2 regions of the Paenibacillus sp. FSL H7-0756 genome follow, and region 1 is predicted to be linked to the other one. Evidence: riboswitches for the same ligand, from Rfam matches in the RefSeq annotation. Region 1 holds a riboswitch; the other holds the start of a gene.

Region 1 (5,428 bases):
ATGATATTCACTTTCTGACTCCATACCGGGAGCAGCAAGCAGCATGGGTGAATACGGTTGAACGTCCGGGTTACTTACGCATTCATGGAGAGAATTCATTCTTCTCACAGATTAATCCGGCGATGTTGGCCACGCGTGCAACCTCCCTCCATTATGAAGTTCAGACCAAGGTGGAGTTTCATCCCGATCATTATTCGGAAACGGCGGGGATGGGGCTATACTATGATTCGAATAATTGGCTGTACGTTCACTTGACCCACTCCGAATCAGAGGGCACCGTTCTATCTGTACTACAGGCCAAGCTGGGAGAACGTATTGAGCTGGTCCACCATTACATTCCAGTCCCTGAAGACACAGCAGAGCTCAAGCTTATCTATCATTCAGGCATCGCGAGTATCCTTTACCGCTTCAGGGATAACGGGGATTGGCAAGCTTTTGTAGAGAATATCGATGCTCTCTATTTGTCGGATGAAGGCGTGAACGGAGAGCCCGGGGAGATTGGCGGATTTACAGGCTTGTTCAATTTCATCGGTTCCGTGGATGCCCACCAGCATGACTCCTTCGCTGATTTTGAGTACTATAGAGTTAAGAATTACTAACAGGAGTGGTGAATGGTTGTGAAGAAAAGTAGACAAACCCCCGTGCTGGTCGCGGCCTCGATCCTGCTCATCATTATCAGCAGCCTGATCCCCTCGGAGCAGTCGGCTTGGCTGGGGGCGTTACAGACCCTTATGCTGGGAGCCGGATTGCTCGGCTGCTGTATGGCCTTTTGGCGGTTTGCCAAGGGCGGTAAGGATGGTAGGAGTGGGAAAGGCAAGAGCTGAGTTCTAGGTAATGGACGGTTGGCGAAGACTGGATCGATGCATCGGATGGTTGAGCTATGTAAGGTGAGCCAGGCACAGTATGGGTGCGTGCTGGTGCTGAGAGTCAAGGACTAAGTCGCGGCGGATGTCGCGGCTTTTTTGTTTTGTAGGCGGACTCAGAGGCCCTTATTTTGTGAAAAGACCGATTATCTCCCCGTTGCGGACTGAGAGGACGTTAAGAGGCTGGGTGGAGCGAAAAATGAGGCATGGGTACATTAAGCGCCTCTCAGTCCGCATGGACTTCAGAATGGTCCCATTTGCCAAAATAGCGGATCTGTAGTCCGCAGCCCGCCCGCCACATCAGACTCCTTCTGCCGCATCCGTATCCTGATTCCGCCACATCCAACTCATTCCGCCGCACTCATTCCTATAGCCCATGCTAATCCCCCGACTCATCCCGCCGAAGGGCGGTGGACCGCAGGCAAGGCCGAATGTGCGGCTGCCATCTGTTCGCGTATTCCTCTTAGCCGGGCCTTCAGCTCGGGAATGCTGCACTCCAGGATCAGGCTGATGTCGGGCAGGGGGAGCTGGATGCCGTACCATAAGGCACTGGCGACATGATCGTCCCATTTAAGCAGGGCAGGAGCGCAGCGGCTACGATCCCGGGTGAGCATGGCACATTGGCGGATGCACTCTCTGTAGGCAGCCGCAGCAGCACCGTCCCCGGAGAGGCTGCCCTTCAGCCATAGTGGATGGAGTGCCACGAAGGTGGCGGTGGTTGCTTGTTCGGCACGGGCGCCTTTTTCCAGCAGCAGACAGCTAAGCGCATAGACGGGCCCGCTATATTGCTGGGTGTAGTGGTTGAATCCGGCAGCAGCTGTTAGTTTGGGCGGTAAGGGGTCAGGCATGTGGTCACGTTCCTTTCTGAATCTATACTGTGCAGTTCATTCCAGTGCGCAAAAAACCGCAGGCAGAGGAGGACCTCTGCCTGCGGTTTTGGGTAACAGGCATAAGACGCCTGGCACAAAAGCTTGGCGGATCAGGGCTCTCTCCTTACGCTTACGAGGTTAGCTGTCGGATTCGGACGGTGAGAGTCGCCCTACCTGCCGGAGACCTGCGCGTGGCATTCTCCTTCGGATTCACCCCAAGTCGGCCAGACGGCCGGATGGTTCCCCCGTTTTCCACATGACGGAAATTCAGCGTGCATGCATTGCTCATTTTCATGAATACACTCATTTGCTTTCAACACGAATCATACACTTTTCGGAGGTGGGTTGTAAAAATGGAAAAGAGTGCTATTCGCCTTATTTTCAGCAAATGGCTGAATGGCTGTGCATAGGGAAGCCAAAACTCACATTTGTAGCAGATTATCTGCCATTTATCTCGCTCAAGCGCTGTTTTTTATTTTTGGCAGACGGCGGTGGGGATGAAGGCCCCTTGTATTAGACTACCACCACAGCGGAACCTTCTGATTCTTCCAGGCAATGATCCGCTTCACCTCACGAACGGTTCCTGTTGTAATCGCATAGTTGCTTCGCTGCGCTGCATGAAGGTCCAGGAAGTGCAGCATCCCTCCATAAGTCCCTACAGCCAGCAGAGTCTCATCCCGATTGACAGCTAAGCCTGAAATAGTGCTTCCGGCATAATAACGCCACAGCTCCCGCCCCTCTGCATCAATGAGCCTCAAGTAGCCATAGGCATCGCCAATCACAACACCATTCTTCAGCGCTGCCGCCGCATACACCCGGGCTTCCTCGTTAACAAGCGGATATTCCTGATCTGCCGGGAGTTCTCCTCCTTCCACATCTTCAAGGGGAACGGCAAGGGTAACGCCATTATAGAAGTGGCAGGAATTGTACCATACGCTATGCTGGTCCTTTGTAAATATTGTATAGTGCGGGTAACTGGATTCCGGATTGAATAGGTGAACCTGCCCTGAAGTTGTGTCATATAAAAGATGATCACTGCCCTGGCTGCCATAGGCAATCCATCTTCCATCCGGAGAGACGGCACCATGCGGCATGTCAATTTCAATATGCTCCAGCTCATCTGCTTTATATTCTTCGAGATCCGGATGCAGCAGCTTCACCTCCCAGGGCTTCTCCTGCGATTGCTGGACCAGGAAAATCCCCTGGCTCGTAACAAGCAATAACGCCCCGCCCCCGTTAAAAGGAATGACCTGCTCCAAGGGTAACGCCTGGTCCAGGCTCTCTATGTCCAAGACGGGAAAGTCCGGGTCCAGTGCTTGAATCGTTCCATTCAGCTCACGCCATGAGAGGGTGGCTACAACTGTACCCTGAAGTGTGCTGTTCATAGAATGCATAATGGTAATCCCCTGAGTTCCGGCGAGCGCATAGAACTGATTATCAGGAGATGCCCCAACCAGGCTATACTCGCCGAATACGGAAATAACATCCTTATGTACAGCCACAACTGCTTTCTTCTCCCAAGGGGTGCCGGTGCTGAATACCACAGCATCATCACTGATGAAATGGATACTGCGGATCGCCTGCATCTCCTTCTGAAAGTGGCCGGAGAGCGGCCACGTTGCCGCCGGCAATTGCGCCCGCAGCTCAGCAATCTCACCGCGCTCATTAGCTCCCCGAATCATCTTATAGATTTTGGCAGCGAGGGCACCGCGTGTATCCTCTGCGGGTTCATTTCCCGCTTTGTCCCAGCCTTCAGTCAGTCCTTTATGTACGAATTGGTTAACGTCGCGCGCATAACGCTGCCCTTCTTCACGCCATTTAGCAGCCTGCTCATCTTGTAGCCAGTTCAATTGATCAGTCCTCCTGTTCCAGATATATATAAATATACATATTTTACATCAATGAATCGCAAAAAAAAGGTGCTGCTCCTCTTGAGAGGAGAGCACCTTTGTGTATATTACAGAACAGCAGCATCCATAAGCTCCTGGAGCTCAGGAAGATTGAAGCCCTTGACTGCGCGGTCCCCGGATACAGTGACTGGAATGCCCATGAAGCCCAGCTTCTCCACTTCCTCCTGATAGACCGAGCTTGTCATCACATCCCGCACCTCGAAGGGAATGCCTTTGCTCTCCAGCAGCTGCTTGACCTGATTGCATTCGCTGCAGCCGTAGGTCGAATAGACAATTACGTTCGCGCTCATTGTTCCACTGCTTCCTTTATCGCTTTTTGGGTAATCTTCCAGTGTGAGGTGTTCCAGCGGACTTCGCTGTCCTCCAGCAGGAAGATTTGCGGGGATTCATGCTTGATCCCGAAATCCTCAGCAATTTGATTGGAGACAGGACGGTCTTCGATCACATGGACAACGGCTGCAGGAGTATCTGAATGCTGGGCATAGGCCTGGAATTCCTCGTTGGCCTTGGCGCTGATCGGGCAGGTGGTGCTGTGCTTGAAGAGCAGTTTTTTGCCAGGCTGCCCGATATATTGCTCTAGTTCTTCCTTGGTGTGAATTTGTTGAATAGACATCGGAGGATCACCTTCCTGGGTAAGAGTTAATGAAACCTGTTGTCAACAATTGTGTTGTTAACAACTATTAGTCATGATTGTAGCATAGTTCAAAATTAAAGCAAAAGTAAAGTTCTGCTTAGCCCGGCCCCTCCCTTGCAGGATGTTGTTAACGGCCCGAGGCCATGCTAATGTGAGAGGGATGAACCTAGGCTCGGTGCATAATCATGCAGATATGAGGGGGGAGCTCATGAAAAGGGTTGCTTGTGTTACCGGTGCTGACCGTGGACTGGGATTTTGCCTCGTTCGATCTCTTTTGGAGAGTAAGTACATGGTGTTTGCCGGACAGTATTTGCCGGACCCTGCGGCATTGGAAGCTTTGAAAGCGCAATACCCGGATAGCCTGAGGCTGGTCCCTCTTGATATCGGCAATGCAGGGAGCGTAAAGGAGGCTGCACGGAGTATTGCCGGGAGTACAGGGCACCTTGATATAATTATCAATAACGCGGGGATTATCCACCGGTCGGATGATGCAACGGTGCTCGTGGATATGGATGATGAAGCAATGGCGGAGATTTATAACGTGAACACGCTGGGTGCGCTGAGGGTGAGCAATGCATTGATGGGCTTACTGCTGCAAGGCCGCCAGCGTCTGGTGGTTAATATCTCATCGGAGGCCGGAAGCATCGGACGGAACAAGCGGATCAATATGTATGGCTATTGTATGTCCAAGGCAGCGCTTAATATGCAGTCTTCGCTGCTGCACAATCATCTGCGTGCGATGGGCGGACAAGTGATGGTCTTCCATCCCGGCTGGCTGCAGACCTATATGAACGGGGAGAAGGATGCGAAGGCGCCTGTAACTCCTGAAGAATCGGCAGGCAAGATTATGACGATCGTTCATAACCATAAGATGTATCTGGCCGAAGAACCGGCTTATATTGATCTGGACGGCAATCTCTGGCCCTGGTGATACGGACATTCAGACAGGCTATCTTGGCAAAAGAGAGGTGTGTACATCATGTCTTCATACAAAGCACTGGCGTTCGGCAGCTATACTGAAGTGAAGTACCATCCCTTCGAGGGAGTAGACCGTGAACTGGAGCAGCTCCTTGAGCCCGAGTTCCAGGTGGTCTCCACCGAGGATTACGGACGGATGAACCGGGCAGAGCTGGCAGATTGCAGACTGGTGAT
Region 2 (5,428 bases), on a different contig from region 1:
AGGTCATAATCATCCGGGGGGAGGATTCATTGGCGCATTGATGACTTCCGCAGCGCTTATACTGATAACCATCGCTTTTGGCATGGATCAGATTCGTAAAGTGTTTCCTGTAAACTACCGCCTGCTCACGGCAGCAGGGCTCATGCTGGCTATTCTTACAGCTTCAGGCTCATTTCTCTTTGGTGTCCCTTTTCTGAGTCATTCCTTCGGACACTTCCATCTTCCTATCCTTGGAGATGTCGAACTGGCAACAGCTGTGCTATTTGACTTAGGCGTATATTTAGCAGTGGTAGGAGTTGCGATGAACATTATTTTAACGATTGGAGGGGATAAAAGATGGAACTAGTAATGGCGATAGCAATAGGCATTCTGTTTACTATAGGGGTGTACCTGATTTTGTCCAAAATCCTCCTGCGGGTTGTCCTGGGAACCTCCTTACTGACGCATGGTGTACATCTGCTGCTTCTGACCATGGCCGGACTCAAGCGGGGGGCAGCTCCTGTGCTGGGTAATGAGGAGACTTATGTCGATCCGCTGCCGCAGGCTCTGATCCTGACCTCTATCGTGATCAGTTTCGGCGTAACGGCCTTCTATTTCGTGCTTGCTTACCGCTCTTATCAGGCCTTAGGTACGGATGAAATCGACAGTATCAAGGAGGTCAAAGAATGAATAACCTTCTGGTTCTGCCTATTCTGATTCCGTTATGTACAGCAGTGATTCTGATTCTATTCAAAGAGCAGATACGCCTTCAGCGGGGGATTAGCGTAGTTAGCGGTATCCTTACTATCCTTAGTACAGCCTTGCTGGTTACACGTGTACATTCTGATGGCATTATGACCTTACAAATGGGAGGGTGGGTCCCCCCTTACGGGATTGTATTTGTTGGAGATATGTTCGCTTTACTAATGGTGATGATGGCTTCCATCGTAAGCTTCGCCATATTGCTCTATTCCTTCAGCAGCATTGGAGAGCAGAGGGAGCGGTATTATTATTATACTTTCTTTCATTTTTTGCTGGTCGGGGTATACGGCTCTTTCCTTACGGGAGATATTTTCAACTTGTTCGTCTTCTTTGAGGTGATGCTGATTTCTTCATATGCCCTTATCTCCCTTGGAGGGACCAAGCTGCAGTTACGGGAGACAGCGAAATACCTGCTGATCAATATTGTGTCGTCAACGTTGTTTGTAGCAGCTGTAGCGTATCTGTATGCGGCAGTAGGGACGCTGAATATGGCGCATTTGTCACAGCGTATTGCTGAAGCGGGGCAAGGCGGTATATTGAACGTAATTGCTGTGCTTTTTTTAATCGTATTCTCCTTAAAAGCGGGGCTGTTCCTGTTCTATTGGCTCCCGGGATCGTACGGCGCACCGCCTTCGGCGATCAGGGCACTATTTGGTGCTCTTCTTACCAAAGTAGGACTATATGCCATTATCCGCACGTTCACCCTGATGTTTGTGAATGATACCAGTCTCACGCATAGTTTGATCGCCTGGATGGCTGCGGCAACCATGATTCTGGGCAGCATAGGGGCAGTGGCCTACAAGGATATCCCTCGGATTCTTAATTATAATGTCATTATTAGTGTCGGATTTGTGGCTTTCGGGCTTGCTGCAGGTACCGGGGATTCGCTGAACGGAGTCATCTTCTATCTGCTTCACGATATGCTGGCTAAAGGGCTCCTGTTTATACTGGGCGGATTAATCATCTCCGCAGCAGGAACAGATCGTTTGAGTGGAATGGGAGGCATGATTAAGAAATACCCGCTCCTGGGCTGGATGTTCTTTATATTGACCCTTGCTCTGGTGGGGATTCCGCCGCTGAGCGGTTTTGCCGGAAAGCTGCTGATCATCCGCGGAGCTTTGGATGCCGGTATGCTGACACTGTCTCTTATCGGTCTCGGCTCAAGCTTTATGGTGCTGTATTCCTTAATCAAGATGTTCAGGCTGGCCTTCTGGGGAAATGAACCTCAGAGAGAACTGCCTGCTGTGAACCTGAAGAGAGCTTCTGCTGTCGCCGCTGCACTGCTTGTGCTTGTCATTGCAATGGGTATTGGAGCAGATGCTCTATATGCCTATGTAGCACAGGCCGGAGAGGTTCTGGCTTCACCTGCGGAATACATTCAAGCCATACTGAAGGAGTAGATATAATGGCTCTACAATTCTTGTTTAATCTGTTAGTTGCTTTATTGTGGATGGCAATCAATAATAGCAGCTCCGGCGCCACTTTTCTTATCGGGTTTCTGCTCGGCATAGGGATGCTGCTGTTATTCAGAAGATCCAAGCCTCAGGCCCGGCCATTTTATTTAAAACGCCTATGGTCCATATTCAAGCTGCTGCTGATCTTTATCCGCGAATTGACCATCTCGAACTTTGTGGTAATTTATCATATTCTTCGTCCGAAGCTGGCGATCCGCCCTGGAATATTCGCCTATGAGACGGCGTTAACCTCAGCCTGGGAAGTTACACTGTTGTCTTGTCTAATATGTCTGACTCCTGGCACGCTGACCCTTGATGTGTCGAGGGATGGGAAGACCCTATTTATTCATGCCATTGACATCAAAGATGCTGAGGAAATGGTGAAGCAGATCCGGGGTAATTTCGAACAAGTGATCATGGAGGTGACCCGCTGATGGTCTCCGTACTATTAACTACCGCATTGATCATTCTGGGAATGGCCATACTCGCGTGCCTGTTCCGGCTTCTGAAAGGACCTACCCGTTCGGATAGGGTGGCCGCCCTAGATACGATAGGCATTCATGTACTGGCTATGATTACTGTCATTAGTATGCTGCTGGATACCCGCAATTTTCTTGAGGTAATTCTGGTTATAGGTATTCTGACGTTTATTGGAACCACTGCACTCGCAAGGTATATCGAACGTGGGGTTGTTGTGGAAGAAGGAGGGGAACTGCATGACAGGTGAGTTGTTTAGCTCGATTCTAGTGGTGCTGGGCGCCATTTTTTGCGGCATCAGTGCCTTTGGCCTGATCCGGCTGCCCGATGTCTATCTGCGTTCACATGCGGCCACCAAAAGCGCAACGTTCGGGGTGTTATGTTTACTGGGCGGCGGCTTCCTTTACTTTTGGTTCAAAGATGGAGAGATCAGTGTCAAGCTGCTGCTGGCGATTCTTTTTGTATTCATCACTTCGCCGGTCGCAGGCCATCTAAATGGCCGGGCGGCCTACCGTTCGGGCGTTCCCTTGTGGAAAAACAGCGTACAGGATGATCTGCTGACCCATAAGGAAAGAAGTAAGGAGCAATCTGAGAAATGATATTTGCCGCTGAATTCCTGTAAAGGAAACGGGGGAACCAAAAGTTCCGGGGTGAATCTCGAGAATATCGAGTAGGGCTACTCAGGTCCGAATCCGTCAGCTAACCCCGTAAGCGTTCATGAGAGGGGAATCCTGCAGTGCCTATTGTTGATGTCAACGGAACAACCTTGTATTATGAGATATCGGGTAGCGGTCTGCCCATCGTTTTTATCCATGATTATTCGACCTCCCACCATCTTTTTGAACCACAGGCGGAATATTTCAGTAAGCGCGCGAAAGTAATTGTCTATGATCTAAGAGGAAACGGGCTGTCAGGGAAGATGAATGTTGAGATTGGCCGGATCGTAGACACTCAAGTTGAGGATCTAAAGGCATTATTAGATAAGCTGGATGTAGAAAAGATTGTAATTGTAGCCTGCTCCAGTGGAGCTATACTTGCCCAGAAGTTCGCCTATCTATTCCCTGAGCGGGTGATTACCATGATTTTGGTGGATAGTTATTTTCAAGGTGATTACTCTGCTAGCGGAAGTAAGTTGAAAGAAGCGTTGCAGTTCTGTGCCTGGATTTCTCATTATCTCCCTGCTGAAATGTTTATCAAGCCTTTACGTATCACCTATCACAGATGGCTCTTGGCTTACCATATCTTGAGAAAAGAGCTTATGCATAAACGGACGACAGAATGGATTAAGCAACGCATGGCGTTGAAGTATTCGGACGGTTACGGGTTTGCGCTGCGGCTGCAAATTCCGGTGCTGATCGTGTCAGGTAATCACAATGAGCGGGTGTTAGAGCAAGTTAAAAAAACAGCGGCTAAGTATCCCAAAGCTCATTTAGCGATCATCGAGAATGCCATGTATCCTAGTCACCTATGTCAACCGCAATTATTTAACCGGCTTTTGCTCGATTATCTAAAGGATCAACAGTGTTTTCAACAAGAGCTACCTGGCTGATACTCTCACTGGACACACACCCTTGAAGGTGACGCAGCGCTGTTTATTTACGAAAAGAATCATTACAGGAGCCAGTGATATGTTTACAAAAAGGTACCTTTGGTTTACTCGAAAACTCAGTCTAACCTCATCAAGAATTATTCTTTTAGGTTTTGCTGTAACCATCATTCTGGGGACAATTATGTTGTCCTTACCGGTATCTTCATCCACCGGAACTAGTGTGGGATGGCTAAATGCATTATTTACCTCAACTTCAGCTGTGTGTGTCACTGGACTGGTGGTGCTGGATACAGGAACCGACTTCTCCAACTTTGGACAAATCATTATCCTGCTCCTCATTCAAATCGGAGGATTAGGATTCATGACGTTCAGTGTTCTAATTGCCGTAATTCTGGGGAAGAAGATTGGGCTGAAGGAGCGTTTACTCATCCAGCAATCTTCGAACTCCGTTGAAACACAAGGGGTCGTCCGGCTATCACTAAGCATTGTACTAATCTCATTTATCTTCGAAACTCTTGGGGCATTGTTGTTGACCATCCGGTGGGCGAATGACCTGGGTGTTGCCAAAGCCCTATATTATGGAATTTTCCATTCCATCTCGGCCTTTAATAACGCAGGTTTTTCATTATGGTCGGATAGTCTGAGCCGGTATGTTGGTGATCCGTTAGTCAATATTGTCATTTCATTTTTATTTATCATTGGTGGAATTGGATTTATTGTGATTCTGGATCTATACCGCAAGAGAAGCTGGAAGGCTCTGTCTTTTCACACAAAAATCGTGCTAATCACTTCAGGAGTGCTTTGTTTTGCAGGGTTTCTGGTCATATTTGTCTTTGAGCTTTTTAATACCAGAACATTTGGTACACTCACATGGGGGGAAAGAATCTGGGGTGGATATTTCCAGGGAGTGGTTACCCGCACAGCGGGTTTCAACTCCATTGATATTGGTGCGATGTTACCGGCGTCCCAGTTCTTTATGATCTTTCTGATGTTCATAGGAGCTTCATCAGGCTCGACAGGCGGGGGGATCAAGACGACCACCTTTGCGGTACTCATATTAAGCATCTTCTCAACCATCAAGGGGAATGCTGATGTGCAGCTGCTAAAAAAACGGATACCTCAAGATCTTATTTTCAGATCACTGGCTGTAATGACCATCTCCTTAGGCCTTGTTCTTGGAGCAACCTTTTTATTAACAATTACTGAA

The links. Region 1 has a riboswitch for cyclic di-AMP ahead of NST04_RS00790 (hypothetical protein). Riboswitches for the same ligand answer to the same signal wherever they lie in the genome.
Region 2: another riboswitch for cyclic di-AMP. It lies ahead of NST04_RS19415 (alpha/beta fold hydrolase); the one in region 1 lies ahead of NST04_RS00790 (hypothetical protein).

The regions. Positions count from the first base shown of each region.
Region 1 is NZ_JBBOVT010000001.1:180,010-185,437, reverse strand. It holds gene NST04_RS00800 (family 43 glycosylhydrolase) at 1-599, shown strand, start outside; gene NST04_RS00795 (hypothetical protein) at 618-824, shown strand; gene NST04_RS00790 (hypothetical protein) at 1,256-1,711, opposite strand; cyclic di-AMP (ydaO/yuaA leader) riboswitch at 1,846-2,015, opposite strand; gene NST04_RS00785 (hypothetical protein) at 1,989-2,249, shown strand; gene NST04_RS00780 (WD40 repeat domain-containing protein) at 2,251-3,582, opposite strand; gene NST04_RS00775 (glutaredoxin family protein) at 3,690-3,932, opposite strand; gene ytxJ (bacillithiol system redox-active protein YtxJ) at 3,929-4,255, opposite strand; gene NST04_RS00765 (SDR family NAD(P)-dependent oxidoreductase) at 4,485-5,207, shown strand; gene NST04_RS00760 (ThuA domain-containing protein) at 5,256-5,428, shown strand, end outside.
Region 2 is NZ_JBBOVT010000002.1:589,764-595,191, reverse strand. It holds gene NST04_RS19445 (Na+/H+ antiporter subunit A) at 1-346, shown strand, start outside; gene NST04_RS19440 (Na(+)/H(+) antiporter subunit C) at 337-669, shown strand; gene NST04_RS19435 (Na+/H+ antiporter subunit D) at 666-2,141, shown strand; gene NST04_RS19430 (Na+/H+ antiporter subunit E) at 2,147-2,629, shown strand; gene NST04_RS19425 (Na(+)/H(+) antiporter subunit F1) at 2,629-2,922, shown strand; gene mnhG (monovalent cation/H(+) antiporter subunit G) at 2,912-3,271, shown strand; cyclic di-AMP (ydaO/yuaA leader) riboswitch at 3,269-3,401, shown strand; gene NST04_RS19415 (alpha/beta fold hydrolase) at 3,409-4,221, shown strand; gene NST04_RS19410 (TrkH family potassium uptake protein) at 4,301-5,428, shown strand, end outside.